Regions from separate parts of the Arthrobacter sp. Soil761 genome, predicted to be linked through region 1. Evidence: predicted binding sites of a transcription regulator. Region 1 holds the regulator's gene; each other region holds the start of a gene.
What was found. The regulator Rex, encoded in region 1, represses fermentation and respiration genes when NADH is low (regulators of the CRP and FNR family bind a similar motif). The targets are predictions, from matches to a motif close to CTTGTGAANNNNTTCACAAG.
Positions count from the first base shown of each region.

Region 2: araB (ribulokinase) is a predicted target of Rex. The motif match lies at 2,258-2,277, and genes of this name have one in related genera.
Region 3: ASG79_RS10755 (glyceraldehyde-3-phosphate dehydrogenase) is a predicted target of Rex. The motif match lies at 1,501-1,520, and genes of this name have one in related genera.

Region 1 covers NZ_LMSF01000029.1:110,555-120,628, reverse strand. The annotation lists gene ASG79_RS16955 (cytochrome c biogenesis CcdA family protein) at 1-717, opposite strand, end outside; gene ASG79_RS16950 (TlpA family protein disulfide reductase) at 732-1,310, opposite strand; gene ASG79_RS16945 (histidine phosphatase family protein) at 1,346-2,026, opposite strand; gene ASG79_RS16940 (YceI family protein) at 2,242-2,790, shown strand; gene ASG79_RS16935 (hypothetical protein) at 2,998-3,849, shown strand; gene ASG79_RS16930 (redox-sensing transcriptional repressor Rex) at 3,963-4,667, opposite strand; gene ASG79_RS16925 (glutaredoxin family protein) at 4,761-5,015, opposite strand; gene ASG79_RS16920 (HAD family hydrolase) at 5,094-5,912, shown strand; gene ASG79_RS23150 (30S ribosomal protein bS22) at 5,992-6,090, opposite strand; gene ASG79_RS16915 (helix-turn-helix domain-containing protein) at 6,242-6,454, opposite strand; gene ASG79_RS16910 (3-deoxy-7-phosphoheptulonate synthase) at 6,609-7,748, opposite strand; gene ASG79_RS16905 (acetylxylan esterase) at 8,064-9,083, opposite strand; gene ASG79_RS16900 (rhamnulokinase) at 9,190-10,074, opposite strand, start outside.
Region 2 covers NZ_LMSF01000017.1:12,068-22,141, reverse strand. The annotation lists gene ASG79_RS11725 (L-ribulose-5-phosphate 4-epimerase) at 1-365, opposite strand, end outside; gene araB (ribulokinase) at 362-2,116, opposite strand; gene chvE (multiple monosaccharide ABC transporter substrate-binding protein) at 2,383-3,510, shown strand; gene mmsA (multiple monosaccharide ABC transporter ATP-binding protein) at 3,617-5,146, shown strand; gene mmsB (multiple monosaccharide ABC transporter permease) at 5,151-6,425, shown strand; gene ASG79_RS11700 (MFS transporter) at 6,503-7,756, opposite strand; gene ASG79_RS11695 (elongation factor G-like protein EF-G2) at 7,796-9,976, opposite strand; gene ASG79_RS11690 (ChaB family protein) at 10,062-10,074, opposite strand, start outside.
Region 3 covers NZ_LMSF01000012.1:566,935-577,008, forward strand. The annotation lists gene ASG79_RS10755 (glyceraldehyde-3-phosphate dehydrogenase) at 1-1,285, opposite strand, end outside; gene ASG79_RS10760 (TspO/MBR family protein) at 1,555-2,088, opposite strand; RNA gene rnpB (RNase P RNA component class A) at 2,133-2,520, opposite strand; gene ASG79_RS10765 (YaaA family protein) at 2,577-3,341, shown strand; gene ASG79_RS10770 (zinc ribbon domain-containing protein) at 3,351-4,088, opposite strand; gene ASG79_RS10775 (Nif3-like dinuclear metal center hexameric protein) at 4,198-5,121, opposite strand; gene msrA (peptide-methionine (S)-S-oxide reductase MsrA) at 5,221-5,745, shown strand; gene cysK (cysteine synthase A) at 5,810-6,745, shown strand; gene epsC (serine O-acetyltransferase EpsC) at 6,785-7,369, shown strand; gene gndA (NADP-dependent phosphogluconate dehydrogenase) at 7,449-8,888, opposite strand; gene ASG79_RS10800 (FadR/GntR family transcriptional regulator) at 9,120-9,845, shown strand; gene ASG79_RS10805 (L-idonate 5-dehydrogenase) at 9,826-10,074, opposite strand, start outside.

The DNA of each region.
Region 1 (10,074 bases):
CAGCCCGGTCACCCAGGCTCCCCATACGCCGGTGGCCATCAGCAGGCCCAGCACCACCAGGATTCCGCCGCCGGTCCGCTGGATGGCAAGGCGGTGCTTGCGGAAGAACGCCATGACGCCCATTCCGCGGCGCAGGGCCAGCGCGATCAACAGGAACGGAATGCCCAGTCCCAGGCTGTAGACGAATGCCAGGAAGGCGCCCTTGGCGGCCGAGGAGCCGCCGGAAAGGCTGAGCAGCTGCACGGCCGAGTAGGTGGGGCCGATGCACGGCGCCCAGCCCAGGCCGAAGGTCAGGCCCAGCAGCGGTGCTCCCCAGAGCCCGGCGGGCGGCTTGGCGTGGATCTTGGCGTCCCGCTGGAGCCAGCTGAAGCCGCCCATGAAGACAATGCCCATGATGATCACCAGGACCCCCAGGAGCTGGGTGATCCAGGCATTCTGGCTGCCGGTGATGAGGGTGCCCAACTGGCCGAATGCGCCGCCCAGCAGGACGAAGATCACCGAGAAGCCCAGGACGAAGAGCCCGATCCCGGCCAGCATCCGGCCGCGCTTCTGCTTTTGCAGGTCCACGCCGCTCAGGCCCGTGACGTAACCCAGGTAGCCGGGAACCAGGGGAAGAACGCAGGGGGAAAGAAAGGAGACCAGTCCGGCAAGCAGTGCCACCGGAATGGCCAGCAGGATGGAGCCGCTGAGGATGGCTTCGGCGAAGGGGCTGTTCACGGTCCCGGCCCGCCCTACTCGGCCACGGCGGCGGTGATGAGGGCTTTCAGGGTGCCCTTCTCGATCTCGCCGAGGACGCGCGAGGCCACCCGTCCCTGCTTGTCCAGGACCAGGGTGGTGGGCACGGCGCCGGGCGGTACCAGGCCGGACACGGACAGCAGGACGCTTCCGTCCTTGTCGTCAAAGCTCGGGTAGGTCAGGTTGAAGGTCTTTTCGAACGCCTCCGCCGTGGGTTTCTCGTCCCGGAGGTTGACGCCGAAGAACTGCACGCCCTGGTCCTTGAACTCCTGGTGCAGCGCTTCCAGGAGGGGAGCTTCCACGCGGCACGGCGCGCAGGCGGCGAACCAGAAATTCAGGACGCTCACCTTGCCCTGGAAGTCGGCCGGGGTTACCGCAGTGCCGTTGAAAAGCGCACCCTGGATCTGCACGGCTTCCTTGCGGTCCCCGGCAGCGAACTCTGTCACGGAGCCGTCGCCGGCCACATAGTTCTTGTTGTCCCCTGCCTTGGCCTGCTTGGCCAGCGCATCCTCCTGGGCACAGCCGGAGAGGCCCAGGGTCAGTGCGGTCAGGGCCATGCCGCCGGCGGCGAGCATGCTGCGGCGGGAGGGGAGGTTGTTGTTGCTCACTTCTAGGCTCCAGGGGTGCTGGCGGCACCGGGAAGAAGGGACGCCGCGGGTTCGCTGTACTCGACCCGCAAAAGCGAGCCGTCGTCGTCGAACACCAGGGACGTGACGGACGTCAGGGTGCACTCGCGCTTGCGTGGGTCGTGCCACAGGGGCCGGCCTTCGGCGCTGAGCCGGGCAGCCCAGATCGGCAGTTGGTGGCTCACCAGGATCGCCTCGGGGCCGTGGGCACCGAAGTCGCCGGCAGCAAGTTCGATGGCCCGCAGCCGGGCGTCCTGCGCCGCGGCCGCCACCCTCGCGGCCTGCTCCTTGTACGGTTCGCCCCAGGAGGGGCGCAGCGGGTTGACCAGGTGCGGCCAGTGCCTGGGCCGGCGGAGTTCGGCCTTGGTGACCTTCATGCCCTCAAAGTAGTTTTCCGCTTCGATGATCCGCTCGTCGGTGTGGATCTGCAGCTGCAGGGCTTCCGACGTCGGCCGCGCCGTTTCCTGCGCGCGGTCCAGTGGGGAGGCGGCCAGGTAGGTGATGCGGGCGCCGCGTTCGGCGCGGTGCCGGAAGTATTCGGCGAGCGTCCGGGCCATCTCCTGCCCCAGTTCGGAGAGGTGGAATTCGGGAAGCCGCCCATAGAGAACGCCCTCGGGGTTATGGACCTCGCCGTGGCGGAGCAGATGGACAGTGGCTTGGGGCATGTTTACCAGTTTCTCAAAGATGGCGTGCGATCCGAAATCTCGGGCCGCTCCTTCTACAAAGAGTAGAACTTAAGTTTTTGAAGAAATGTTCCGTGGACGGGAACAAAACATGCAAATGCATGTTTATACTGGATGCAGCAAGTTAGTTGAGGCTTCAACAGATGAAGGTTCAACGGCAGGACCTCAGTACATACACCTTTACAAGGAGCAACATCATGGCACTTCCCGCAGACGTCACCACCGGCACCTGGACCCTGGACAACTCCCACAGCGAGATCGGCTTCACTGTCCGGCACGCCGGCATCAGCAAGGTCCGCGGCCAGTTCAAAGAGGCCGCCGCCACGCTGGACCTGGGCCAGGATGTGGCTGAGTCCAGGATCAACGCCACCATCCAGACCGCCAGCTTCGACTCCGGCGACGCCAACCGCGACGGCCACGTCAAGGGCGAGGACTTCTTCGATGTGGAGAAGTTCCCCGAGATCTCCTTCGTATCCAACGGCCTGGTGGCCAAGGGCAACAGCTACGAGCTCACCGGCGACCTGACCATCAAGGGTGTCACCCGCCCGGTGACCCTGGAAACCGAATTCAACGGTGTTGCCGTTGATCCGTTCGGCAACACCCGCGCCGGCGTCTCCGCCGAGACCACCATCAGCCGCAAGGACTTCGGCCTCACCTGGAACGCCGTCCTGGAAGCCGGCGGCGTGCTGGTCAGCGACAAGGTTGCCATCAACCTTGAACTCGCCTTCATCGCCCCCGCAGCGTAGTTCCGCCCGTCAGGGACAACCCCGGCACCAGGCCTGCCCGGCCTGGCGCCGGGGTTCCCTGTTTAACGGCAACCACCTGCGCCAATACCTGCTGAATCACCCACAACGCCGCCCGCCGGGGGTACGGTGGACTTAAGCCATGCTGGGGGAAGGCAGAGGACTGATTCCCGGCAGCCTACCCGGATCCCGACCTGCAGAAGGAACGCCATGAGTACTCCTCCCGTCCCGCCCCCGTCGCCCCAAGACCCCAGCAACGACCAGCCGGGGCATGAACAGGCCGGCAGCCCCCAGTCCGGAGACCAGCAGCAGCCCCGCTACGGGCAGAATGCGCCGCAGTATGGCCAGAACGCCCCGCAATATGGGCAGAACGCGCCCCAGTACGGCCAGAACCAGCCGCCGGCAGCGCCGCAGTACGGCCAAAACCAGCCCCAGTACGGCCAGAATGCGCCGCAGGCCCCGGGCTACGGCCAGAACCCGCCGCAGTATGGCGCCCAGTTCGGGCAGAATGCACCCCAGTACGGCCAGCCGCCCTACGGGCAGTCCCCCTACGGCCAGTACCCGTCGGAGCAGCCGCAGCCGACCGGAGGCAACGGCGTCCCGCAGCTGGTGAACATCTCGTTCTGGCTGTTGATCGCGTCGGCAGTGATCTTCGTGATCTCCCTGCTGACCGGACTGACGCAGCTGGATGATCCGGTGTTCCGGCGGACATTCGAGGACCAGATGGCGGCCGGAGGCGCCAGTGGAGTCACTTATGACGACATTAAGGGGGTCATCGCCGGCACCCTGGTGGTGTTCGCGATCATTGGCGTGGCCCTCTACCTGCTGGTGGCCTTCTTCGTCCGAAAGGGCAAGAACTGGGCCCGCATCCTGGGAACGGTCTTCGCTGCACTGTCCGTCTTCGGACTCTTTGGTCCCCCCAGCTTTGCCACCATCGGAACGCTCCTGGGAATTGCGGCCATCGTGCTGCTCTACCTTCCCGCAGCCGCCCCGTACTTCCGGAAGCAGCAGCCTTTCGCCAACCCCTATTCGGGCGGCTTCGGCAACCCGTACGGGCGGTAGCCACTCCGCCCGCTGACACTGCACGCGGCCCGGGATGCATCATTCGCATCCCGGGCCACCTGCTTTAACGGGTCCGCCAAGACTTGGGCCGGGGGAAAACTTCCAGGGAAACCCTAGGCCGTCTGCCCGGGCGTCTGGGCCCGCTGGGCGTGGTAGGCCAGGATTTGGAGTTCAGTGGCCATGTCCACCTTGCGAAGATTGACCCCTTCGGGAACCTGCAGCATCACGGGTGCAAAGCTCAGCACGCTGCGCACGCCTGCCGCCACCACACGGTCGCAAACGCCCTGGGCGACGGCCGCGGGAAGGGCCAGGACCACCATGTTGGCCCCGGTGCGGTGCAGGACGGTCTCCAGGTCTGCCACGTCGCTGACGCGCAGCCATCCCACCTCGTTGCCCACCACCATCTGGTCGGCGTCGAAGATGGCCACCACATCGAACCCGCGCGACTCAAAGCCGCCGTAGCGTGCCAGCGCCTTGCCCAAGTTGCCGGCGCCCACAATGGCCACTTTCCAGTCGTGGGTCAGTCCGAGCGCGGCGGCGATGTGGCGGCTGAGGTACTGCACCTCATAACCGACGCCCCTGGTGCCATAGGACCCCACATGGGACAGGTCCTTGCGGAGGGTTGAAGAACTGACGCCGGAGGCTTCTGCCAGGGATTCGGAGGAAACGCGCTCCACGCCCTCGGACAGCAATGTGTTCAGGGCACGGAGGTAGATGGTGAGCCGGGCCACGGCGGCAGGAGGTATCTGCTTGGTCAGTGCGCCCGTGGCATCCGGAAGGTCCGGGACAGACTGGGGCGAAGAACCCAGGGATGTCACCCGCACCTCCCTTGCGTCGCGTTGTGAGTCCACTCTAGGTCCCTGCCGCTCATGCCTTCAAAACCAGGACCATCAGAAACTGCCGCCACTGCCCTACCGGCCCATGGCGCGCTGCAGCACGCGTGCCAGCCGGACCTCGTCGATCTTCCAGAAGTCGCGCTGCACGCCGTCCACCAGGACCACCGGGATCTCTTCGGCGTAGCGCTCCCGCAGTTCAGGCTGGTTGTCCACCAGCTCTTCGCTCCAGGTAAGGCCCAATGAGGCAGTGACCCGGCCGACGGCGTCGCGCGCCTCCTCACAAAGGTGGCAGTCAGCTTTGGTGACCAGGACGACGCGGGGTGTAGCCATGGCTTAACGGTATCGCCGTTCCCGGCGTGAGGCTGACGCCGACGGCGGCGGGCCAGTGGATTGACTAGACTCAACTCCATGCCCCAGGAGAAATACGTCGCCGTAGTCACACGGCCGGTTGCTGCGCCGCAGCCCGGCGAGGCGGCGTTCTTCGATGTGGACAACACCCTGATGCGGGGTGCCAGCCTGTTCCATGTGGCCCGCAAGATGCACCAGCGGGGAGCCTTCACCCTGAGGCAGGCGGCGGGTATGGCCTGGAAGCAGTTCAAGTTTGTGGCCCGCGGCGAGAACATGGACGATGTCCATGCCGTCCGGGACTCGGCCCTGACCCTGGCCGTGGGCATCAGTGTGGATGACATCAAGGCGCTGGGCGAAGAAGTCTATGACGAGATGATCGCGTCCCGGATCTGGCCCGGCACCAAAGCGCTGGCGCAACAGCACCTGAGGGTGGGCCGCCGCGTCTGGCTGGTGACAGCCACCCCCATCGAAGTGGCCACCGTAATCTCCACCCGGCTGGGACTGACCGGAGCCCTGGGGACCGTGGGCGAGGTCTCGGACGGCCTGTACACCGGGCGGCTGGTGGGAGACATCCTGCACGGCTCGGCCAAGGCCGTGGCCGTGCAGGCCATCGCCGACGATGAGGGCCTGGACCTCAAGCGCTGCTGGGCCTACAGCGACTCCTACAACGACGTCCCGCTGCTGTCGCTGGTGGGCCATCCGGTGGCCATCAATCCGGACGCCAGGCTGCGCCGCCACGCCCGCGACCGCAACTGGCCGGTTTACGATTTCCGCGCAGGCCGCCGTGCCGCGACATTGGGACTCAAGGCGGCCACCTTCGGCGGGGCCATCTACGGCCTCTGGAAGGGCTTCGCCCGCATCCGCGGCCCGCGGGCATAATTCTTACCTCTTGCCGGGTTAAACGAAATGCCCGCCGCCTTGGAAGGCGACGGGCATTTCCACGCTGCTTGAAGTATCGCTACTTCTTGTTGCGGCGCTGGTGACGGGTCTTGCGAAGCAGCTTGCGGTGCTTCTTCTTGGCCATACGCTTGCGACGCTTCTTAATAACTGAACCCACGAAAGTTCCTTACAAACTAGATGCAGTACCTGTCTGATGGAGAATGTCCGTGGACAAAGCTACGAACTGAACAACTGACAGATTCTTACAATGACGTAAAACGTTCCTTAACAGGGTACCGCTTATCGGGAGCCGCTCAGGACAGGCAGTCTCAGGCGGTTTCGGTGTGGCCTTCCACGACAGCACCCCTGAGGTACTGTTCGACGGCGTTTTCGGGGACCCGGTAGGAGCGGCCGAAGCGCACCGCCGGCATTTCGCCGGAGTGGACCAGCCGGTAAACAGTCATTTTGGAGACCCGCATGACCTCGGCTACTTCAGCCACGGTCAGGAACTTCGCGTTGGAGAAGTTCTGTTCTGCCGACATTTCCCTATTTTCCTTTGCTGACGGATGGACAACAGTGACCCCAGGTACGTGCCAATGCGGTGTTACGATGCTGAGCCATCCACCAACCACCTAAAAAGATACTCTAGATGTTCATGTGGCAGATGTGAAAGTAGTGCTTCCCCTATTTCAGCCCCTAATCTGACTGCCGCCGCTTCCGTGCCGATGCCGCCAGCTGCTCAAGGACGGACGCGGAAACGTCCCAGTCCATGCACGCATCCGTGACGCTTTGCCCGTACACCAGCTCCGCGCGTCCGGCCGCGTGCTCGGCAACATCCAGGTTTTGCGCGCCGCCCACCAGGAAGCTTTCCAGCATCACGCCGGCCACGGCCCGCGCGGCAGCCCCGCCCTGCTCCAGCTGCGCGCCAATCTCCAGGGCCACCTCAGCCTGCCGGTGGTGGCTCTTGCCGCTGTTGGCATGGCTGGCATCCACGATCAGCCGCGGGTTCAGCCCCTTGCCTGCCAGTTCACCGGAGGCGCGTTCCACATCGGCCGCTGAGTAGTTGGGTCCCTTGCGGCCGCCGCGCAGGATCACGTGGGTGTCCGGGTTTCCAGCCGTTGCCACCAGCGCAGCCCGGCCGTCGCCGTCGATCCCCAGGAAGGCCTGCGCCGCCGCCGCAGCACCGCATGCATCGATGGCCACCTGGAGGCCGCCGTCGGTCCCGTTCTTGAAGCCGATGGGCATGGACAGCCCGGACGCGAGCTGGCGGTGGATCTGGCTCTCGGTGGTGCGGGCACCGATGGCACCCCACGAGATCAGGTCCGCCATGTACTGGGGGCTGATCGGTTCGAGGAACTCCGTTGCCGTGGGGAGGCCCAAGGCGGTGACCTGCTGCAGGAACAGCCGGGCGGTGCGGAGGCCGGTGACCATGTCATGGGTGCCGTCCAGCCGTGGATCGTTGATCAGGCCCTTCCAGCCCACGGTGGTGCGCGGCTTTTCGAAGTACGTCCGCATGACGATCAGCAGGTCTTCCTTGTGCTTCTCCGCCTGGCTGACCAGCCGGCGGGCGTATTCCAGCCCTGCCTTGGGGTCGTGGATGGAGCAGGGACCCACGATGACCAGCAGGCGGTCGTCCACGCCGTCCATGATGGCGCGCACTTCATCGCGGCCGCGTTCGACGACGGCAGCGGCCCGGGCGTCCAGCGGCAGTTCCGCGAGGAGGTCGGAAGGAGTGGGCAGCGGAGTGAACTCGCTGACGCGCAGGTTGGACGTGGACTTGGTGTCGCTGGCGCGCTGGTTTGAGGTGGTTTGTGCCGGTGCTGTTGCGGTGCTCATGTTCGGGTCCTGTTCCAGATGGGAAGCGGGCCCGGATTTCAGAACCCGCCGGAGAAACGGCGAAGGGCAGAGAATAATCTCTGCCCTGTTGGCTCTGAAGGAATGCTGGATGCGTGTCAGTTAGACGCGGGCCCCTCCAGAGCCAACGAAAAATACGCATACCAACGGTTAGTCATGGAAAAGACCATAAACCCGGGCCGCCGCGGGAGCAAAATCAGCTTCCGTCACATTCCATCCCGGGCTTGTTCGCGGATCCGGACGCACAAGGTGCGGATCCGCGAACAAGCTTAGGCTTTACCGGCCCGCTGCCCGGGCTCAGCCGAGGAGTTTGCGGAGGTACTGGAGCTGCCGGATCCAGTGATGTTCCTGGCCCCCTTCATGGTTGTTGAACCGGTACACCTCGATCTCCTTGTCCGCCCCGCTGGCGGAGGAGGCGCCCGATCCGGAACCGTAGGCGTTGAAGCTGGCGAAAACGGTGGACGGCGGGCAGATGTCGTCCATCAGCGCCGCGGAGTACAGTGCCGGGGCGGTGGCGCGGCCGGCCAGGTTGACGCCGTCGAAGTAGTTGAGGACGGCAAGGGTGGACTCATAGCGGTCCCGGTGGCGTGCCAGGAACTGGGCAATCTCCGGGTACGGCCCGCGCGGGGTGATGTCGATGGCGCGGGGAAAGTCCTGGAGGAAGGGGACGTCGGGCAGCGCGGCGATGACGCCGTCGAGCCGTCCCGCGGTAAGCCCTGCCGTGGCCACCACCAGGCCGCCGCCCTGGCTGACTCCGGCCAGCACCACCTTGGACGGATCGACCGCGGGGTGGGCCTGGGCCGCCTCCACCGCCCGGAAAGCATCCACGTAGACCCGGCGGTAGTAGTAGTCCTCCCGGGCCGCGATGCCCCGGGTCATCAGGCCTGCGTGCGCCACATCCCCCGCCGAGGGGTGGGGATCCGCGGTGTGGCCCAGGGTGCCGCCGTACCCCTGGCCGCGGGTGTCCATGATGAAGTGCGCGTACCCGGCCTGCGCCCAGCGCGTGTCCTGGTTGACCAGGCCGCGGCCACCGGAATAGCCGATGTAGTTCACCACCACCGGTAGCCGGGCCCCCTCGTCCCGGTTGGCAGGAAGGTGCAGCCAACCCTTGACCGGTGCCCCGCCGAAGCCGGCGAACGTGACGTCGAAGGTGTCGATCAGCGTCAGGTAGTTCTCCACCGGCTCAAACGCGGGGTTCAACGGGAAGGCACGGGCCTCCGCCAGGGTGGCATCCCAGAACGCATCCAGGTCTTCCGGCGGGGTGACGTCGGAGGTGTAGCTGCGGAGCTGGGCCAGGGGTAGGTCGAAGAGGGGCATCGTTGTCCGTCCTGCTTTCGGTTGTTGGCGCCCCAGCGGGACGCTCCTCTATTTCTAGCGCACGATGACGGCATCCCGCTGCCTGGGCCTGTGGACACCCAGGAGTTCAATTCCTGGCGGCGTTCAGTGTCAGCTCCTGGGGTTCGTACCGTCGAAGGTCCGTTCCGGCGGCGATGGTTCCGCGCAGGAGTGGCAGGCCCCCGGTGGCAGCCCCGGCGGCGCGGGCCTGGATGAGCACGTTTCCCAGGGCGGTGGCTTCGACCGGACCGGCGATGACCGGGCGGCCGGTGGCGTTGGCGGTGAGCTGGCAGAGCAGGGTGTTCTGCGAGCCGCCGCCCACCACGTGCACCACGTCCACCTCACGGCCTGCCAGGCGTTCGGCCGTGGTGATGGTCCTGGCATAAGCAGCTGCGAGGCTGTCCATGATGCAGCGGGTGATCGCCGCGGGCTCGTTGGGCAGGACGTCCCCGGTTCGCCGGACTGCTGCCCGGATGCGCTCGGGCATATCGCCCGGGGCGATGAAGTAGGGGTCGTCGGCGTTGACCTGGGGACCGCCGGCAGGCAGGGCTGCGGCAGCGGAGAGCAGCGCGGCCAGGTCAGGCTGGAAACCCTCGCCCGCCCAGGTCCGCTGGCACTCGCTCAGGAGCCAGAGTCCGCCCACGTTGCGCAGGTAGCGGATGGTGCCGTCCACGCCGCGTTCGTTGGTGAAGTTCGCTTCCCGGCTGGCCTCGGTCAGGACGGGCTGCTGCAGCTCCAGCCCCACCAGGGACCAGGTGCCGGAGGAGATGTAGGCAAAGTTTTCGCCCTGCGCTGGGACTGCGGCGACGGCGGACGCAGTGTCGTGCGAACCTACCGCCACCACCGTGGTTTCACGCGGCAGTCCCAGGGCCGCGGCGATGTCCGGCAGGAGGTACCCGTAGGGTTCCCCGGGCTGGATCAGCGGCGGGAACAGGTCCTTCCGCAGCCCGAGCGCGGTGAAGAAATCGGTGGC
Region 2 (10,074 bases), on a different contig from region 1:
TAGGTGGAGTGGGTGTGCACCACGCCCCCCACCTCCGGCATGTGCCGGTACACGTAGGCGTGCGCTGCGGTGTCCGACGACGGCGACAGCGGCGGGTTGCCCCAGTCCACGGTCCCGCCGCCACCGACGTTGGTGCCCCTGACGGGCATGCCGTGCAGGTCCGTCACGATCATCTGTTCCGGGGTCAGGTCCTGGTAGGCGACCCCGGAGGGCTTGATGACCATGAGGTCGGTGCCCGGCACCCGGGCGGAAACGTTGCCTGCGGTCCACACCACCAGTTCGTAGCGGGTCAGCTCGGCATGCAGCGCACACACTTCCTCACGGACCCGGGCGATGGTTTCCAGGATCCCGGTGTCGGTGCTCATGCGGAGACCCCCACGGCAGGTTCGGCGGCGGAGCCGGGCAGGCTGGCCCGGGCGGCTTTGCGCTGGATGGCCTTGAGCCGGTGCATCACGTCATTGCCGCCGCGGCCAAAGTAGTCGTGCAGTGCCTTGTATTCCTGGAACAGTTCCTCGTACGCGGCAACGTTTTCCGGGATCGGCGTGTAGACCTCGCCGGGTTCGGCGCCCATGGCGGCGGCGGCTTCCCGGATGTCCGCGTATTCACCCGCGGCCACGGCGGCGTGGATGGCCGATCCCAGGGCCGGGCCCTGCTCCGAGCCGATAGTGGACAGCTGCAGGCCGGTGGCGTCCGCGTAGATCTGCATCAGCAGCCTGTTCTTGAGCAGGCCGCCGGCCACGATGAATTCCCTGACCGGAACCCCGGCGTCGCGGAAGGCGTCCACGATGGTGCGGGTTCCGAAGGCCGTGGCTTCCAGCAGGGCACGGTAGGTGTCCTCGGGCCGGGTGGCAAGGGTCTGGCCCACCACGATGCCGGACAGCTCGTGGTCCACCAGCACCGAGCGGTTGCCCGAGTGCCAGTCGAGCGCGATCAGGCCGTGCTCCCCGATGGCCTGCCGCGACGCCAGTCCGGTGAGGTACTCGTGGATTCCCAGCCCCGCGTCCCCGGCAGCCTCATGGTATTCGGGCGGGACGCCGTACCTGGTGAACCAGCCGAAGATGTCCCCCACACCGGACTGACCGGCCTCGTAGCCCCACAGGCCGGGCACGATGCCGCCGTCCACTGCCCCGCACATTCCCGGCACTTCACGCAGTTCGCTGCCGTTCATCACATGGCAGGTGGAGGTGCCCATGATAGCCACCAGCTGGCCGGATTCCACGGCCTTGGCAGCAGGGGCAGTGACGTGGGCGTCAACGTTTCCCACGGCCACGGCGATGCCCTCCGGCAGCCCGGTCCAGGCTGCAGCCTCCGCCGTCAGGGTCCCTGCGGCGTCCCCCAGCCGCCCGATCGTGTGCTCCAGCTTGGAACTGACAAAGTCCTTGAAGTCCGGATTCAGGGCGGCCAGGAAATCCTCCGAGGGGTACCGCCCGTCCTGGTAGATGCCCTTGTAGCCGGCGGTGCAGGCGTTGCGGACGTAGCGGCCGCACAGCTGCCAGACGATCCAGTCGGCCGCCTCCACCCAGTGGTCCATTTCGGCGTAGGCCTCCGGGTCCTCTTCCAGCAGCTGCAGGCCTTTGGCGAATTCCCACTCGGACGAGATCAGGCCGCCGTAGCGGGGAAGCCAGTCCTCGCCCCGTTCGGCCGCCAGCCGGTTGATCCGGTCGGCCTGCCCCTGGGCGGCGTGGTGGCGCCAGAGCTTCACGTAGGCATGCGGGCGGTTGGCATAGCCCGGCAATTCGTTCAGCGGCGTGCCATCGGCCTTCACGGGCACCATGGTGCAGGCGGTGAAGTCGGTGGCAATGCCGACGACGGCGGCCGGGTCGATCCCCGCGTCAGCCACCGCGGCAGGAACGGCGGTGCGCAGGACGTCCCGGTAGTCGTTGGGCACCTGAAGCGCCCATTCGCCGGGAAGCCGCGTGCCGTCGTCGCCCGCCACGTCACCGGGCAGGGAGCCGGTCACCACCGCATGGGGATATTCATGGACGGCGCTCCCAAGCTCCTTGCCGTCGCGGACCCGCACCACCACGGCGCGGCCGGACAGGGTCCCGAAGTCCACGCCGACCACGCAGTGGTCGTGGCGGGGGTCGGAGCTGGAAGTGAACAGCGCATCTGGCATGGGGTTGCCTCCATCCGGGAGGCAAGCGGCCTCATTACCGGTTTTGTAGGGTCAGGGTCGAGCTAAGTGCTGCAGCAAGTGTGAACGCTAACAAAGAAGAAGTCAATGACATCGAAAGATTTCGGAGTTTCCGGGAGAAGGCTCTTGTTAGCGTTCACAAATCAGTCTATATTGAACCGACACATCAACCATGTGGCCAGGACCGGGAGCACCGTTGCTTCCCGGCCCAACAACACTTCGCGGCAATGCTGCCGCGGAAGGAGATTATGGTGAGAATCAAAAAACTCATGGGCGCGGTGGCCCTTGTCCTCGCCCTGACCGTGGGAGCCACCGGTTGCGGCTCCCGTGGCGGAACCAGCGAATCCAGCGGCGCGGCGAAGCCCAGCGACTCGCTGGTTGGCATCTCGATGCCAACCCAGACATCTGAACGGTGGATCGCCGACGGCGCCAATGTTGAGAAGTCCCTGAAAGACCTCGGCTACAAGACGGACCTCCAGTTCGCCAACGACGACATCCCCACGCAGGTCTCGCAGATCGAAAACATGCTGACCAAGGGCGCCAAGGCCCTGATCATCGCTGCCATCGACGGCACCACCCTGACCGACGTCCTGGCCAAGGCCAAGGAGCAGAACGTCAAGGTCATCGCCTACGACCGCCTTATCAACGGCACTCCGAACGTGGACTACTACACCACGTTCGACAACTACACCGTGGGCGTCCAGCAGGCCACCTCGCTGCTGACCGGCCTGGGCCTGGTCGACGCGAGCGGCAAGAAGGTGGACGGCAAGGGCCCCTTCAACATCGAACTTTTCGCCGGAAGCCCGGACGACAACAACGCCAACTTCTTCTGGACCGGCGCCATGGACACCCTCAAGCCCTACATGGATGCCGGCACCCTGAAGGTCCCCAGCGGCCAGACCAAGTTTGAGCAGGCCGCCATCCTTCGCTGGCAGGCACCCGTGGCGCAGAAGCGCATGGAGGACATCATCACCTCCGCCTACAGCTCGGGCACCAAGCTGAACGGCGTCCTTTCCCCGTACGACGGCCTGTCCATCGGCATCATCTCCGCCCTCACCAGCACCGGCGGCTACGCCAAGGGAAGCCTTCCGGTGGTCACCGGCCAGGACGCCGAAAAGGGCTCCGTGAAGTCCATCGTCGCGGGCGAGCAGTACTCCACCATCTTTAAGGACACCCGCCAGCTCGGCGCACAGGCCGTCAAGATGGTCGACGCCGTCCTCAAGGGCCAGGAACCTGAAACCAACGACACCAAGACCTACAACAACAAGGTCAAGGTTGTTCCGGCCTTCCTGCTGAAGTCCGTGATCATCACCAAGGACAACTACAAGAAGGAACTGATCGACTCGGGTTACTACACCGACGCCGACGTCAAGTAGTCAGCGTCCGGGGGCTGTGGCCGGACCTCCATCCGGCCGCAGCCCCGCCCGCAACCTCCTGCAGCAGCAGGACGGCCAAGCTTCGACCAGTCAGTGGGAATTGACGATGAACACACCCATTCTTCAAATGCGAGGAATCACCAAGACCTTCCCCGGCGTGAAAGCGCTGCAGGACGTCACCCTCGATGTGAACCGTGGAGAGGTCCACGCCATCTGCGGCGAAAACGGCGCCGGCAAATCAACGCTCATGAAAGTGTTGTCCGGCGTCTATCCACACAACAGCTTCGAAGGGGAAATCCTCTTCGAAAACGAACCCTGCAACTTCTCCAGCATCTCGGACAGCGAGAAGCGGGGCATCGTGATCATCCACCAGGAACTGGCGCTGAGCCCGTACCTCTCCATCGCGGAGAACATCTACCTTGGCAATGAACAAGCCACCAACGGATGGGTGGACTGGCGCAAGACCAACCTGGAGGCAGCAAAGCTGCTGGCCCGCGTGGGCCTCGACGAAAACCCCGTCACCCCCGTCCAGCACATCAGCGTGGGCAAGCAGCAACTCGTGGAGATCGCCAAGGCGCTGTCCAAGGAAGTGAAGCTGCTCATCCTGGACGAGCCCACGGCCGCCCTCAACGACGAGGATTCCGGCCACCTGCTGGACCTGATCCTCCATCTGAAGGGCCAGGGGGTAACCAGCATCATCATCAGCCACAAACTCAATGAAATCCGCAAGGTGGCCGACGCCGTCACCATCATCCGGGACGGCAAAACCATTGAGACCCTCCGGCTCGATGAAGGCCAGATCACCCAGGAACGCATCATCCGCGGCATGGTGGGCCGCGACCTGGAGAGCCTGTACCCGGACCGCGAGCCGAACATCGGTGAGGAAGTCCTGCGGATCGAGGACTGGTCCGTCCGGCATCCCCAGGACCACAGCCGCATGGTGGTCCGCAACGCCAACCTGCATGTCAGGAAGGGCGAGGTGGTGGGACTTGCCGGGCTGATGGGCGCCGGGCGCACCGAACTCGCCATGAGCGTCTTCGGCCGAACCTACGGCACCGCAATGTCCGGCAAGGTCTATAAGTACGGCGAGGAAATCAACACCTCCACCGTCTCCGACGCCATCCGCCACGGCATCGCCTACGCCACCGAGGACCGCAAGCACTACGGCCTGAACCTCATCGAGGACATCAAGCGCAACATCTCCCTTGCAGCGCTGCGCAAGCTCGCCAAACGCGGCTTCGTGGACAAGAACCAGGAGACCGTGGTGGCCAACGGCTACCGGAAGAGCATGAACATCAAAGCGCCCTCGGTGGCCGCCATCACCGGCAAGCTCTCCGGCGGCAACCAGCAGAAGGTCGTGCTGAGCAAATGGATGTTCTCCGACCCGGACGTGCTCATCCTCGATGAACCCACCCGCGGGATCGACGTCGGGGCAAAATTCGAGATCTACACGATCATCGCCAAACTGGCGGCCGAAGGAAAAGCCGTGATCGTCATTTCCTCGGAACTTCCCGAACTCCTGGGCATCTGCGACCGCATCTACACCCTCGCCGCCGGCCACATCACCGGCGAAGTCCCCATCGCCGAGGCCACCCAGGAAACCCTGATGCACTACATGACCAAAGAGAAGGAATAGCGAAATGTCCGCCTTACGAGAATCGCTCGGATTCCTCACCAGCCGCCTCCGCCAGGTTGGCATCTTCGTTGCCCTGATCCTGATCGTCCTGCTGTTCCAGGGGCTGACCGGCGGGATCCTGCTGGAACCGCAGAACGTCACCAACCTGGTGGTCCAGAACAGCTACATCCTCATCCTGGCCATCGGCATGGTGATGGTGATCATCGCCGGGCACATTGATCTTTCCGTCGGATCCGTTGCCGGGTTCATCGGCGCGGTGGCCGGCGTCATGATCGTGCACTGGGGCTGGCCGTGGTGGGCCGCAATCCCTGCCTGCCTGGTGGTGGGTGCCCTTGTGGGCGCCTGGCAGGGCTACTGGATCGCCTATGTGGGGATCCCGGCCTTCATCGTCACGCTGGCGGGCATGCTGATCTTCCGCGGACTCACGCTCATCACCCTCAAGAACCAGCAGATCACCCCCTTCCCCGCCGAACTGCGGGCCCTGGGCGGCGGTTTCCTTCCGGACATCTCCGGCGGCACCTCCGTCCTGGAATGGCTCACCGTCATCCTGGGTGTCGGCGCTACGGTGGCACTGCTGATCCAGGCCCTCAAGGAGCGCAGGATCCGCAGGAAGTTCGATCTCGAAAGCGAACCCCTGGTCTGGTTCGTCATCAAAACCGCCTTCACGGCGCTGCTCATGCTCATCATCACCTTCCTGCTGGCCTCCTACCGCGGCACCCCGATCGTCCTGGTGGTCCTGGCCGTCCTGGTGATCGCCTACACCGCCCTGATGAGCAACAGTGTCTTCGGGCGGCACACGTACGCCATCGGCGGCAACCTCCATGCAGCTGAACTGTCAGGCATCAAGACCAAGGCCGTCACGTTCCGGCTCTTCGTGAACATGGGCGTGCTCGCCGCACTGGCAGGCCTGGTCTTCACCGCGCGGCTCAACTCGGCACAGCCCGCCGGTGGAACAGGCTTCGAACTGGACTCCATCGCCGCGGCCTTCATCGGCGGCGCCGCCGTTACCGGTGGCATCGGAACAGTCGCGGGAGCCATGATCGGCGGCCTGATCATGGGCGTGCTCAACAACGGCATGTCCATCCTGGGCCTGGGCACCGATTACCAGCAGCTCATCAAGGGCCTGGTACTCCTTGTCGCCGTCGGCTTCGACATCTTCAACAAGAACCGCAGCGGCGGCGGTGGTGACCTCGGCAAGCGGTTCAAGCTGAAGACCACGCCCCCGCCCGCCGAGGAAAAGCCGACGCCGGCGGCCAGCGAAACCGTAGGCGTCAAGTAGCGGCTACCGCGGCCGCGGCGCTGCTCCATGCAGACCCGGGCCTTGGACATCACGTCCGGGGCCCGGGTCTTTGCGGCTCAGGGCGCTGCCGCGAGCCCGGTAGCAACATCTGCCGGCGAGCGCCGGCGGCGGCTGAGGAGGATGAAGGGTGCCGCCAGCAGCTGCACCGCGCCGCCCAATGCGAGCGATGCCGGGTAGCCGTAGAGGTCTGCGGCCCTGCCGAGCGCCGGCTGCACCACCACTCCCCCACTGGACCCCATGAGCGAGGCGAAGCTCAGGACGGTTGCCCGCTGTTTCGAGCCGATCATGTCGTTCAGGTAGGCCTGGCGCACGGGGGTTCCGGCGGAGGCCACCACGGCCCAGAGTGCCAGGAGCACCAGTGCCAGCCAGAAGATGCTGGTGGCCAGGAGCACCACCAGGACCACCGAGCTGGTGATGGTTGAAATGATCAGGACGGTGGTGCGCCGGCGGACCAGTTTCCGGACCAGCGGAGCCAGCCAGCCGCCCAGGATGTCCGCGCCGGCAACAATGGCCGCTGCCAGGCCTGCGATGGCGTAGGCCCTGGGATCTCCGAAGAGCTGCAGCAGGTAAGGCTGGAGGGCATAGAAGACATAGAATCCCACGCCCTCGGTGAACGGCGCAGCCAGCATCATGTACCTCACCGGCGGGTTCCGCAGGCCGCCGTCCAGCGAGGCGCGCAGGACAGCCCGCGTGGCCTGCACCGGGTGGGCCGAACGCTCCGGGGTGAAGCCGACGTCGTGCATGAGCAGGAAGGCCACCGCGAACATTGCCACCAGCACCGCGACGCGCAGCAGGAACGGCACGCCCAGGTTCGTTGCCTGCGCGATGACGCCGCCGGCCACTGACCCTGCCAGCATGGCGATCCCGGAAACCATCTGGCCGCGGCCCAGGACCGCTTCCAGGCCGCCGTCGTAACCGGAGAAGTGCAGGGCGTCCACCAGCCAGGCTTCCACTGCCCCCGAAAAGAAGGTGAAGCCAAGCCCCAGCAGCGCCGACACCCCGGCCCACCACCAGAACGGTGCGGACAACTGCCACAGCAGGTAATAGAGGTAGGTGGATCCTGCCAGGGTTACGGTGCCCAGCAGGAAGGAGGTCCGGCGCCCCCAGCTGTCCGCGACTACCCCGGTGGGCACTTCGAAAAGCACCATCCCGGCAGTGAAGAAGGCGTTTGCAGCGAAGGCCTCCAGGTTGGTCAGCCCGGCGTCGAGCAGGAACAGCGTATTGATGCCCCAAATGAACGACGCCGCAAGGGTATTGCCCAACGTCAGCGTCAGGTATACGGTCTGGATCTTTCGTGCTGCGGCGTTCACCGGCGGCCGTTCCCTGTATCTGTTCCTGCCATGGCGGGCTCAGGATGGGCTGTAATTGGGGGGTACGGGGTCATGGCGCAGGTACTGGCGGCGGAAGCGCCCGGTGCCGGCGGTCAGCGCCCGCAGTTCCACCGCATACCGCAGGAGTTCCTGGTCCGGGACTTCGGCGCTGATCTCCGTGAGGCCCTCACCGGAAGAGGTGGTGCCGGTGAGGCGTCCCCGCCGGCCGGACAAATCACTCATCACTGTGCCCACATGTTCATCGGCGACCGTGATGGAGACGGATGACACCGGCTCCAGCAGCTGGATCCTTCCTGCTGCCGCGGCCTCCCGGAGCGCCAGCGCCCCGGCCGCCTGGAACGCCGCATCCGACGAATCCACGCTGTGGGCCTTGCCGCCCACCAGGGTAACCCGCAGGTCAACTACGGGAAAGCCCGCGGCGACGCCCTTGTCCATTTGGGCCCGGACGCCCTTCTCTATGGACGGGATGAACGTTCCCGGGATCACGCCGCCCACCGTCTTGTCCACGAACTCGAACCCCGCGCCGCGCTCCAGCGGTTCCACCTCGATGTCGCACACGGCGTACTGGCCGTGTCCGCCGGACTGCTTGACATGGCGGCCGTGGCCGGAGGCGGCGGTGGCAAAGGTTTCCCGCAGCGGCGTCACCACGTCCACGGTGTGCAGTTTCACTCCCTGTTCGCGCAGCCTGTCCAGGACCACCTCCGCGTGCGCTTCGCCCATGCACCAGAGCACCAGCTGATGCGTTTCGGCGTTCCGGTCCACCCGCAAGGTGGGGTCACCCGCCGCTATCCGGCCCAGGCTGCGGGCCAGCGCGTCCTCGTCGCTGCGGGAATCGGCTTCCACGGCAACCGGCAGCAGCGGCTCAGGCATTTCCCACGTGGCGAGCAGCAGCGGGCTTTCCCGGGCGGAAATGGTGTCGCCGGTTTCGGCGCTGCCCAGCTTCGCCAGGGCACACATGTCCCCCGCCACGCAAAAGGGGACGGGGCGAAGGGTGGCACCCAGCGGTGAGTAGATATGGGTCACCCGTTCATCGGTGTCATGGTCCTGGTGACCCCGGTCGGCCAGGCCGTGGCCGCCCACGTGGACCGGCGAGTCTTCCCGGAGTGTGCCGCTGAACACCCGCACCAGGCAGATGCGGCCCAGGAAGGGATCGTTGGAGGTGCGCACCACCTCGGCGGCGAGGGGGCCGGACGGATCGCAGGACAGGCTTCCGGCCGGTTCCCCCGCGAGGTCGGTGGTGTCCGGCAGGCTGCGCTCCCCTGGCGGCGGAAAGGCGCGGACCAGCAGGTCCAGCAGTTCGGCGGTCCCCAGCCCGGTGACGGCGGACGTGGGCAGCACGGGAAAGAACGAGCCACGTGCGACGGCGGTTTCCAGGTCTGCTGCGAGCACTCCGGTGTCGATGTCCTCGCCTTCCAGGTAGCGGTCCATCAGCGTTTCGTCTTCGCTTTCGGCGATGATGCCCTCGATGAGTGCGCCCCGGGCAGGCCCGGCAGCCGCGAGTTCATCCGGCGTGGCGGCCCGGACTTCAGGGGTTGCCTCGCCGGAGGAGTAGTCCGTTACCTCCCGGGACAGCAGGCCCAGGAGGGACAGCGGCCCGGCGGCCTCCTCTGCTGAGGGCAATGGGACACACAGCGGCAGCACGCCCTCGCCGAACGCTTTGCGGCAGGCGGCCAGGGCGCCGTCGCAATCTGCCCGCGGGTGGTCCAGCCGGGTGATCACGACGGCGCGTGGCAGCAGCATGTGCGCGCACTCGCCCCACAGGGCGGTGGTGGTGGCGTCGATTCCGTCCACGGCCGACACTATGAAGAGGGCAGCATCGGAGGCGCGCAGCCCCGCCCGCAGCTCACCAATGAAGTCGGGGTAGCCCGGTGTATCCAGGAGGTTCACTTTTGTCTCGTCCACCATCAGGGGCACCAGGGACAGGGTGACGGAGCGCTGCTGGTGAACCGCGGCGGGGTCCGAGTCGCTGACCGTGGATCCGTCGGCGATGGAGCCTTTGCGCGTGATCATGCCGTTGGCTGCCAGCAGCGCCTCGATCAGCATTGTTTTCCCGGCGCCCGAGTGACCCACCAGGGCCACGTTCCGGATCCGCGCCGGGTCCTGGGCCGCGATGCCGGTGGCTTGGTCGGCGCGCTTTGACTCAGGCCCGTTCCTGCCGCCTCCCGCCCGCGCTGACTCCTTGGTGCTCTTCACCGACATTGGAACCTCCTGGCATCATCGCCGACCCGACCTGACGTGTCCCTCTGATTCGACACCTTGGACGGCAGGACGGCAAGAGCACAGGCTATTTGCTGCGG
Region 3 (10,074 bases), on a different contig from region 1:
AGCCGACAAAGTCGGTGGAGACAACCTCGGGTGAGTCGATGTAGTCGATCTGCTTGCGGAGGTCCGAGTGCAGCGACATTTCACGGAGGTAGTTGTTGACCTCGTCCTTGGTGGTGCCGTTTTCCAGGCTGAGGTTCAGGATGGCCAGCGATACGTCCGGGGTGGGGACGCGGATGGAGCTGCCCGTCAGCTTTCCGAGCAGTTCGGGCAGGGCTTTGGCCACTGCCTTGGCGGCGCCGGTTTCGGTGATGACCATGTTCAGGGCTGCAGAGCGGCCGCGGCGGTCGCCCTTGTGGAAGTTGTCGATCAGGTTCTGGTCGTTGGTGAAGGAGTGGACGGTTTCCACGTGCCCGTGCACCACGCCGAACTTGTCGTTGATGGCCTTCAGCACGGGGGTGATGGCGTTGGTGGTGCAGGACGCCGCGGAGACGATCCGGTCCGAGTCTGTGATGTCCCGGTGGTTGATGCCGTGGACGATGTTCTTCAGCTCTCCCTTGCCCGGTGCGGTCAGGAGGACCCGCGCCACGCCCTTGCTCTGCAGGTGCTGGGAAAGTCCCTCGGCGTCGCGCCAGCGGCCGGTGTTATCCACCACCAGGGCATCCTTGATGCCGTAGGCGGTGTAATCGATGGTGGCGGGGTCGTTGGAGTAGATGACCTGGATCTGCACGCCGTTGGCGGTGATGGTGTTGGCGTCCTCGTCGATCCGGATGGTGCCCTCGAAGGACCCGTGGACGGAGTCGCGGCGCAGCAGGCTGGCGCGCTTGGAGAGGTCGTTGTCGGAGCCGCGGCGCACCACGATGGCGCGCAGGCGCAGTCCGTGGCCGCCACCGGCCTTTTCGATGAGGAGGCGGGCCAGGAGCCGGCCGATGCGGCCAAAGCCGTAGAGCACGACGTCGGTGCTGGTGCGGTCATCGCCGCCCCGCTTGCCAACGATTTCGGCGAGCTCAGCGCGGAGGAACTCCTCCAGGGTGGCGCCGTTGCCTTCTTCCTTGAACTTCTGGTTCAGGCGGGCGATGTCGATCGCGGCAGCGCCCAGCTCCAGTCCGGCCAGCGTGTTCAGCAGGGGCGCGGTGTCCTCGAGGAGCAGTTCGTCCTTGCTCATCCGGCGTGCAAAGCGGTGCGCCTTGAGGATGTTCATGGTGGACTTGTTGATCAGGCTCCGGCCGTGGATGCTGGTGACCACGTTGTTTTCGCGGTACAGCCTGCCGATCACCGGGATCATGGCCTCGGCGAGGGCCTCCCGGCCCATCCACGTATCAAGACAAGAATCAGACGTCTGGCTCACAGAAATACCTTCCTCGGTTCAGCCGTGTACGTCCTCGTACACAGATGTAGGCCACCTGATGATGTCCAGGGGCACCCGCGCCTGCAGGGATGGCCCCCAGGCGCCTGGATCGCGTGCAAAGAAAAACCGCCGGTTGCGAACGCAACTTTCGGCGGTAGAACTCCTGCGTCCGGGATCCATTCTAATTTGGCCCGCCGCCGGGAACACGCTTGCGCTGCGTGAAATCACTCACATGGCCGGGATGCCCCGCAGCCGTGGTGTTGCCGGACTCAGTTGTGGACGGCTGAGTAGAGGTTCAGGCTGGCGGAAAAGACAAGCCAGGAAAAGTACGGCAGCACCAGGAGGCCGGCGGCGGCGTCCACCGGCCCGAAGCGCAGGATCAGGAATACCAAGGTTCCGGCGAGTGCGCAGATAACCCCGAACGCAGCCCAGAGGGCGGCAGCTCCGAGCATTGGGTACAGGGCAAAAAAGGCCGCCGGCCACGCCGCGTTGAGCAGCAGCTGGACAATGTAGCCTGCACGGGTGCTCCCGGTCAGGCCGCCCTTGCGCCAGACCAGCCACGCGGCTGCCGCCACGCCGGTGTACAGCGCCATCCAGGTGCTCCGGAACATCCACGGCGGCGGCATCCACGGCGCCTTCACCGAACCGGCGTACCACCCGTTGGAATTCAGGATGATGGGAACCGAAGCGATGACCCACGCCGCGGCGGACAGCGCCAGGAACCCGCCAAGCGCAATGACCTGGGAACGGATGCCGGGGACGCCGGCCCGGGCGGCGGGACGGGGATCAGGAATAACGGGCACGGTCCAGCATCCCCAACGCATCGCCCTAGGTCAAACGCGGAATGTGGATGGGACAGCCGGTACGCCGGGTTCTGTTCTCCCCTGCCGTTACCGGAAAGGGAGCGACGGCCATCCATCTACGAGTACCGTTGCCGGCACCCTCCAGCGGCCTACCCGGACACTCGGGCGGGCAGCCCTCGAACGTGTCCTGTCTGGCCTTGCTCCGGGTGGGGTTTACCTAGCCTTCCCGGTCACCCGGGAAGCTGGTGGTCTCTTACACCACCGTTTCACCCTTACCTGCCCTTCCCGGCCAAAGCCGGCAATGCAGGCGGTCTGTTTTCTGTGGCACTGGCCTGCGGGTTACCCCGAGTGGGCGTTACCCACCACCCTGCCCTGCGGAGCCCGGACGTTCCTCGAGCCACTTGCGTGACGCGCGGCCGCCTGGCTGTCCCATCCGCCGTCCAGTCTACCGGCGCCGCCACCCGCTTTTGCGCCGGTAGGATCGGACGGTGCTGATTCTGCTTCCCCCTTCCGAAGGCAAGACACCCGCGCTCCGGGGACCCGCCGTCGACTGGTCCACGCTCGGCTTTCCGGAATTGAACCCCTACCGCGCCAAGGTCCTCGAAGCGCTGGGAACCGTCAGTGCCCACCAGGACGCCCTCGCCCTGCTGGGCGTGGGCGCATCACTGCGTGAGGACGTGGAACGCAATACGCGCCTGGGCGCCGAGCCGGCAGCGCCCGCACACAGCATCTATTCCGGCGTCCTGTACGACGCCCTTGGCTATCGGAGCCTGACACCGGCCCAGCGGCGCAAGGCGGACGCGTCCGTCCTGGTGATCTCGGCCCTGTGGGGTGCCCTTCGCTTCGGCGACAGCGTCCCCGCCTACCGGCTCTCCATGGGCACGGCACTGCCCGACGTCGGCAGGCTGGCCCCGTTCTGGAAGACGCAGCTTGGCGAAACCCTGGGCAGCGCCGCCCGGGGGCACCTGGTGGTGGACTGCCGGTCCAGCACCTATGCAGCCGCCTGGGCACCGCCGCCGGAGCAGACCGTGGCGGTCAACGTCTTCACCGAAACAGATGGAGTCCGCAAAGTGGTGAGCCACTTCGCCAAGCACACCCGGGGGGAACTGGCGCGGCACCTGCTGGTACGCCGCGGTAAAGCCCCGGCGGCGCCGTCGGACCTTTTGAAGGCTGCCCGCGAGAAGTGGGACGCAGAACTGGTGCCGGGCACGGCCCGCAGGCCGCACGCCCTGAACATCATCCTGCCGGGCTGATCCGCCCGGTCAGGACCACTCGTCCGAGCGGACCAGGATGGCGCCGGAGTCCGGGCAGAACACGATGTCGTCCGCGGCCGAAGCCTTGATCTCCGCGAGGTCGCCGGGGCTGAGCTTCATGCCGGAGGCTTCGGAGGTGCCGTGGAACAGCCGGGCCGCGCCCACTCCGCGCTTGGCAAGCGTCTTTTCATAAACCGCCAGCATGCCCGCCTCCAGGCCTGCAGCGAATGCGGCGCGCTGCGCGCGAAGGCCTGCCGCTTCCGTTTCCACCTCCGCGAGGGCCGCGTCAAGCTCGGCCCTGATGGTGGCAAAGGAGCCCTGGATGTCGTCGACAATCTGCTGCTGCGCCGCCTGCCGTTCCCGCAGGCTGTCCAGCCGCTCCATGACCTCCAGCTCCACGTCCTCAAGGTCAGAGCGCCGCTTGTTGAGCGAGGCGATGTCTTTTTGCAGTGCAACCAGGTCCTTGGAAAGGCCGGTGCCGCTGTTGAGCCTGGCCTCGTCGCGTTCGATCCGTGAAGCAACCTGTTCGACGTCGGCTTCCGCCCGCTTAAGCGCGGCCTCGGCATCGTGCACGGCCACCTTGGCTGCTCCCAATTCACCGTTGGCAACAGAGAGCGCGGCTTCGAGGTCCTTGATGCGGGGATCGTTTTCCAGCGTGCGCCGGCGGTTGGTGAGGCCCTTCAACCGGGCGTCCAGCCCCTGCAGTTCAAGCAACTTCAACTGTTCCGCCGGTGCTGCCTTGGCCACTGTTACCTCCGATAAATCCCTTCCGGCCGTAGCCGGGCACCGAACCGGCGCTTCCTAGACTCTAGCGCGTGGCCCCGTTTCCCTGCCTCGACGCATCCCGGGCTGCTGCCTAGCCCGGCGTGAGGATGAAGTCCCAGGGGTCGCTGTTGGTGGTGCTGACCTGGATCTCCACCTCGTGTCCCTGGTCAGCCAGGACGTTGCCCAGGGCGGCCGCGGCCGCAGGCAGCCAAAGCCATTCACTGGCGAAGTGCGACACGTCCACCAGGTACGGCCGTCCGTTGAGGGCGGCTTCGCGCGCCTCGGATGCCGGGTGGTGGCGAAGGTCCGCGGTGACGTAGACGTCGGCGTTGCTGGCGCGCACCTCATTGAACAGCGAATCGCCGGCACCGCCGCACACCGCGATGCGCCGCACCAGTCCGTCCTTGTCGCCGGAGACCCGCACTCCCCCGGCCACTGACGGAAGAATTCCAAACACCCGGGCCGCGAAGTCGCCCAGGCTCATGGCATCCGCCAGGTCGCCCACGCGGCCAATGCCTTCCTCCGGGAGCCCGTTGGCTGCCACCGTGAGCGGGGCGACGTCCTGGAGCCCCAGGGCGTCGGCCAGGACATCGGAAACGCCTCCGACGGCGGAGTCGCCGTTGGTGTGCACGGTCAGCAGTGCCGTTCCCGACTCGATGAGCCGGTGGACTGCCCGGCCCTTCGCCGACGTGGCGGCGACCGACGTGACGCCCTTCAGCAGGAGGGGGTGGTGGGTGATGAGCAGTTCGGCTCCCCACTCAACGGCTTCCTCGATGACCTCCAGCGTGGGATCAACCGCAAACATCACCTTGGTGACGGCGGCGGACGGGTGGCCTGCCACGAGCCCTACCTCGTCCCAGTTTTCCGCCAGGGACTCCGGCCACAGTTCCTCAACTGCCAGGAGCAGTTCGGCCAAAGTGGGAGCGTCCGCGGAACCGGCCGGAGCCGGCGTGTCGGAGGAGGCTTCGCCGTCGTGATCTGCCTGGCCGGTAACGTCGGTGTCCACAGGTTCCATAGTCTTAGTTTTACCCCATCGGCTTGCGGCCGCCGCAGTTTGCGGCATGGCGCGGGGCCGGCAGGGAATGATCCCGGGCCGTCAACCATTGAAGAGGTCATGAAAACTTTTGTTCTTGGCGGAGGTTGCTTCTGGTGCCTTGACGCCGTCTACCAGAAGACACGGGGTGTCACCTCGGTGGTGTCCGGCTACACCGGCGGCCACGATCCCCATCCGGACTACTACTCGGTCTGCAGTGGAACCACTGGCCACGCGGAGGTGGTGGCGGTGACCTTCGACGAGGAGGTTATCCCCGCGGAAGTTGTCCTTGACATGTTCTTCGCCCTTCATGACCCCACCACGCTGAACCGGCAGGGATACGACGTGGGCACCCAGTACCGTTCCTCGATGTTCTACGAGACCACGGAGGAGAAGATCCTGTTCGAGGAAGCCATCGAACGCAACCAGGCGCTGTGGGCGCATCCCATTGTCACCGAGGTCAGCCGCCTGCCGCGGTTCCACGTGGCGGAGGAATTCCATCAGGATTACTACGCCAAACACCCGGAGCAGGGGTATTGCCAGGTGATCATCAACCCCAAGCTGGCCAAGGCCCGGAAATATTACTCTGCATGGCTTAACGCTTAGCCTCCGTTACGCGGCCTCGTTAGGCTGACCTCAGTATTCACCCCTTAGAGATAGGCGTATGTACATGGCACGGATCTATGACGATGTGACGCAACTGGTGGGCGGGACCCCACTGGTCCGGCTGAACCGGCTCAGCGAGGGGCTGGACGCCACCGTTGCCGTGAAGCTGGAGTTCTACAACCCGGCCAACAGCGTCAAGGACCGCATCGGCGTTGCCATCATCGACGCCGCGGAAAAATCGGGCGCCCTGAAGCCCGGCGGCACCATCGTCGAAGGCACCTCCGGCAACACGGGCATCGCCCTCGCCATGGTGGGTGCCGCCCGCGGGTACAAGGTCATCCTCACCATGCCTGAGACCATGTCCACCGAGCGCCGGGTCATGCTGCGCGCCTTCGGTGCCGAGATCGTCCTGACCCCGGGATCCGAGGGCATGCGCGGAGCCGTGGAAAAGGCCCAGGAAATCGTGGCCAACACCGAGAACTCCATTTGGGCCCAGCAGTTCGCCAACGAAGCCAACCCGGAGATCCACCGCAGGACCACCGCCGAGGAAGTCTGGGAAGACACCGACGGAGGCGTGGACATCTTCGTGGCCGGCGTTGGCACCGGTGGAACCATCACCGGCGTCGGGCAGGTCCTGAAGGAACGCAAGCCCGGCGTACAGATCGTGGCGGTGGAACCCAAGGACTCCCCCATCCTGAACGGCGGCGCCCCCGGCCCGCACAAGATCCAGGGACTGGGCGCCAACTTCATCCCGGAGCTGCTGGACACCAGCGTCTACGACGAGGTTATTGACGCGAACCTGGAGGACTCGGTCCGCGTTGCGCGCGAACTGGGCATCAAGGAAGGCATCCTGGGCGGCATCTCCTCCGGCGCCATCGTCTGGGCCGCGCTGGAACTGGCCAAGCGTCCGGAAAATGCCGGCAAGCTGATCGTGGCGGTCGTTTGCGACTTCGGTGAGCGTTACATCTCCACCGTGCTCTATGACGACATCCGCGGCTGATCAGCCCGCCGTCCGCCCGTTTCCTGTAGAAAGAACTTTGTGGGCTTTTTCGCAAGACTGAAGGAAGACCTCGACGCCGCCCGGTCCCACGACCCGGCGGCTCGAGGTTCTTTTGAGAACTTTTTCGCCTATTCCGGCCTGCATGCCATCTGGATCCACCGGCTGACGCACCGCATGTGGCAGAACCCGTCGCTTCGCTTCCCGGCGCGCCTGCTGTCCCAGCTGGGCCGGTCCTGGACCGGTATTGAGATCCATCCGGGTGCCACGATCGGACGTCGTTTCTTCATTGACCATGGCATGGGTGTGGTCATTGGCGAGACAGCCGAGATCGGCGAGGACGTGATGATCTATCACGGCGTCACGCTCGGTGGTCGCTCACTTGCCCGGATCAAACGCCACCCCACCATCGGTGACCGGGTCACCATCGGTGCCGGAGCCAAAATCCTGGGGCCCATCACCATCGGCCGGGACAGTGCCGTCGGCGCCAACGCCGTGGTGGTGAAGGATGCGCCGCCGGAATCGATCGTTACCGGTGTTCCGGCCAAATGGAGGCACCGGGACGCGCAGCGGGAAACCAAGCCCGCCGTCGATCCGGCCGAATACGACATCGAGTACCGGATCTAGAAGTACCAGGCACAGCAAAAGGCGGGCAGTTTCCCGGAGAACCGGGAAACTGCCCGCCTTTGTCATGCGGCGGCAGCTGCTAGTGGGTGTCCACCGCTTCAACTTCGGACTTGTCCTCGCCCCAGAGGGTGTGGAAGGTTCCCTCGGTGTCGATGCGGCCGTAGGTGTGTGCACCGAAGAGGTCGCGCTGGCCCTGGATCAGGGCGGCGGCCACGCGCTTGCGGCGCAGGCCGTCGTAGTACGCCAGCGATGAGGAGAACACCGGCACCGGGATGCCGAGCTGGACGGCGGTGGCAACAACGCGGCGCCACGCCGGCAGGGCGTCTGCAATGGCCTTGGTGAATGCCGGGGCGAACAGCAGGTTGGCCGGCTTCTGGTCCGCGGCGTAGGCCTTGGTGATGTCCTTGAGGAGCTCGGCGCGGATGATGCAGCCGGCGCGCCACAGGGAGGCGATCTCGTCCAGCTTCAGTTCCCAGCCGTATTCCTTGGCGGCCGAGGTCAGCATGTCCAGGCCCTGGGCGTAGGAGACCAGCTTGGAGGCGTAGAGCGCCTGGCGAACGTCCTCAACGAAGCTTTCCGGGATCTCGACGTCGGCCTCGTTGCCTGCCAGCAGTTCCTGGCCCAGCCTGCGCTGCCCGGCCTGGGAGGAGAGGGCGCGGGCGAAGACGGATTCGGCGATGCCGGACACCGGCGAGCCGAGTTCCAGGGCGGAAATGACGGTCCAGCGGCCCGTACCCTTCTGGCCGGCGGCGTCGACGACGACGTCAACGAACGGCTTGCCGGTCTTGGCGTCCACGTGGCCCAGGACCTCGGCGGAAATCTCGATCAGGAAGGATGAAAGCTCCCCCTTGTTCCATTCGGTGAAGATCTTGGCCTGTTCGGCGGGCTCGATGCCGGCACCGGAGCGGAGCAGGTCGAAGGCCTCGCCGATAACCTGCATGTCGGCGTATTCGATGCCGTTGTGGACCATCTTGACGAAGTGGCCGGCGCCGTCGGTGCCGATCCAGGCGCAGCAGGGCTCGCCGTCGACCTTCGCGGAAATCTTCTCCAGCAGCGGGCCGAGGGCCTTGTAGGACTCCTTGGAACCGCCGGGCATGATGGACGGGCCGTTCAGTGCACCCTCTTCGCCGCCGGACACACCGACGCCCACGAAGTGCAGGTCCTTCTTGGCCAGTGCGGCTTCCCGGCGGCGGGTGTCCTCGTAGTGGGAGTTGCCGGCGTCGATGATGATGTCGCCCGGCTCCAGGAGCGGCTCCAGCTGCTCAATGACGGAATCGACCGGCTTGCCGGCCTTGACCATGATGAGCACCCGGCGGGGCTTTTCCAGGGAATCAACAAGTTCCTGGAGGGTCTCGGTCCGGACGAAGTCGCCTTCGGAGCCGTGCTTCTCCAGCAGCGCGTCGGTCTTCTCCACCGACCTGTTGTGCAGGGCAACCGTGAACCCGTTGCGGGCCAGGTTGCGGGCCAGGTTGGCGCCCATGACGGCGAGGCCGGTGACACCGATGTGTGCTGCAGACATCAATAACTCCAATTCATTGTTTGCCCCGGTTGCCGGCTTCCGCAGGCGGGAAGACACCGGGGCAGATCAGGGGGTCGGAATAAAGCATATATATTCTCGCTGTGACGCGAAAGTAACAGCTGCGTAATGGAACCATTGTTTCGGTGCCGGTTCAGGTTGGCCACCGTGCGAACCACCGCGGCAGCGGGCGCACGCACAACCGGGCGTCGGCCAGCAACTAGGCTTAGCAGCATGACCAGCAGCCTCCACCACCGTGCCATCGACAACCTGGGCACCCGGATTATCTCGGGGGATCTCCCGGCGGGCCACGTCATGCTGGCGGAGCAGTTGGAGTATGAACTGAAAGTGTCCCGCTCGGTGATCCGGGAAGCGGTGCGGGTCCTGCAGTCGCTGGGGCTGGTGGAAACCACCAAGCGGGTTGGCATCCGTGTGCTGCCGGCAAGCCGTTGGAATCCTTTCGATCCCCAGGTGATCCGGTGGCGGCTGGCAAGCGACGCACGCGGCGCGCAGCTCCGCTCCCTCGCCGAACTGCGCGCCGCGGTGGAACCCGCGGCCGCCGAACTGGCGGCACAGAATGCCCCTGCACCGCTGCGGATGGAGCTCGTGGACGTTGCCCGTGCAATGCGGGAGGCCGGCAACAACGGCGAAGTTGCACGCTTCCTGGAACTGGACATCCGGTTCCACTCCCTGCTGCTCTCCGGCTCGGGCAACGAGATGTTCGCCAACCTCATGGGCCAGGTGGCCGAGACCCTGACAGGCCGCACCGTTCATGGCCTGATGCCCGACCACCCGCACCAGGCCGCCCTCCAGTGGCACGAGGATGTGGCGCAAGCGATTGCCAGGGGCGATGCCGCGTCCGCGCGCGAAGCCTCTGACCGGATCATGCGGCGCACCATGTCCCAGATGGCCGACACCTGGACGGAACAGCCACGGGTGTTTATCCCCGTTCGACAGTAGCTTCGCTCCGGGGGCCGAAGCTGAGGAGGACTTTTCCGGATTCGGCGGAGTTGCGGGCCATGGTGAAGGCTTCCAGTGCGTTGTCCACGGGGTATTCGTGGGTGATGACGGGCTCGATGTGCAGGGTCCTGTCGGTGAGGGCGGCGATGACGTTATCGATCTCGTCGTTGAACCGGAAGGAGCCTTTGAGGTCGAGTTCGCGGGTGATGGCCAGGGAGATCAGTACCGG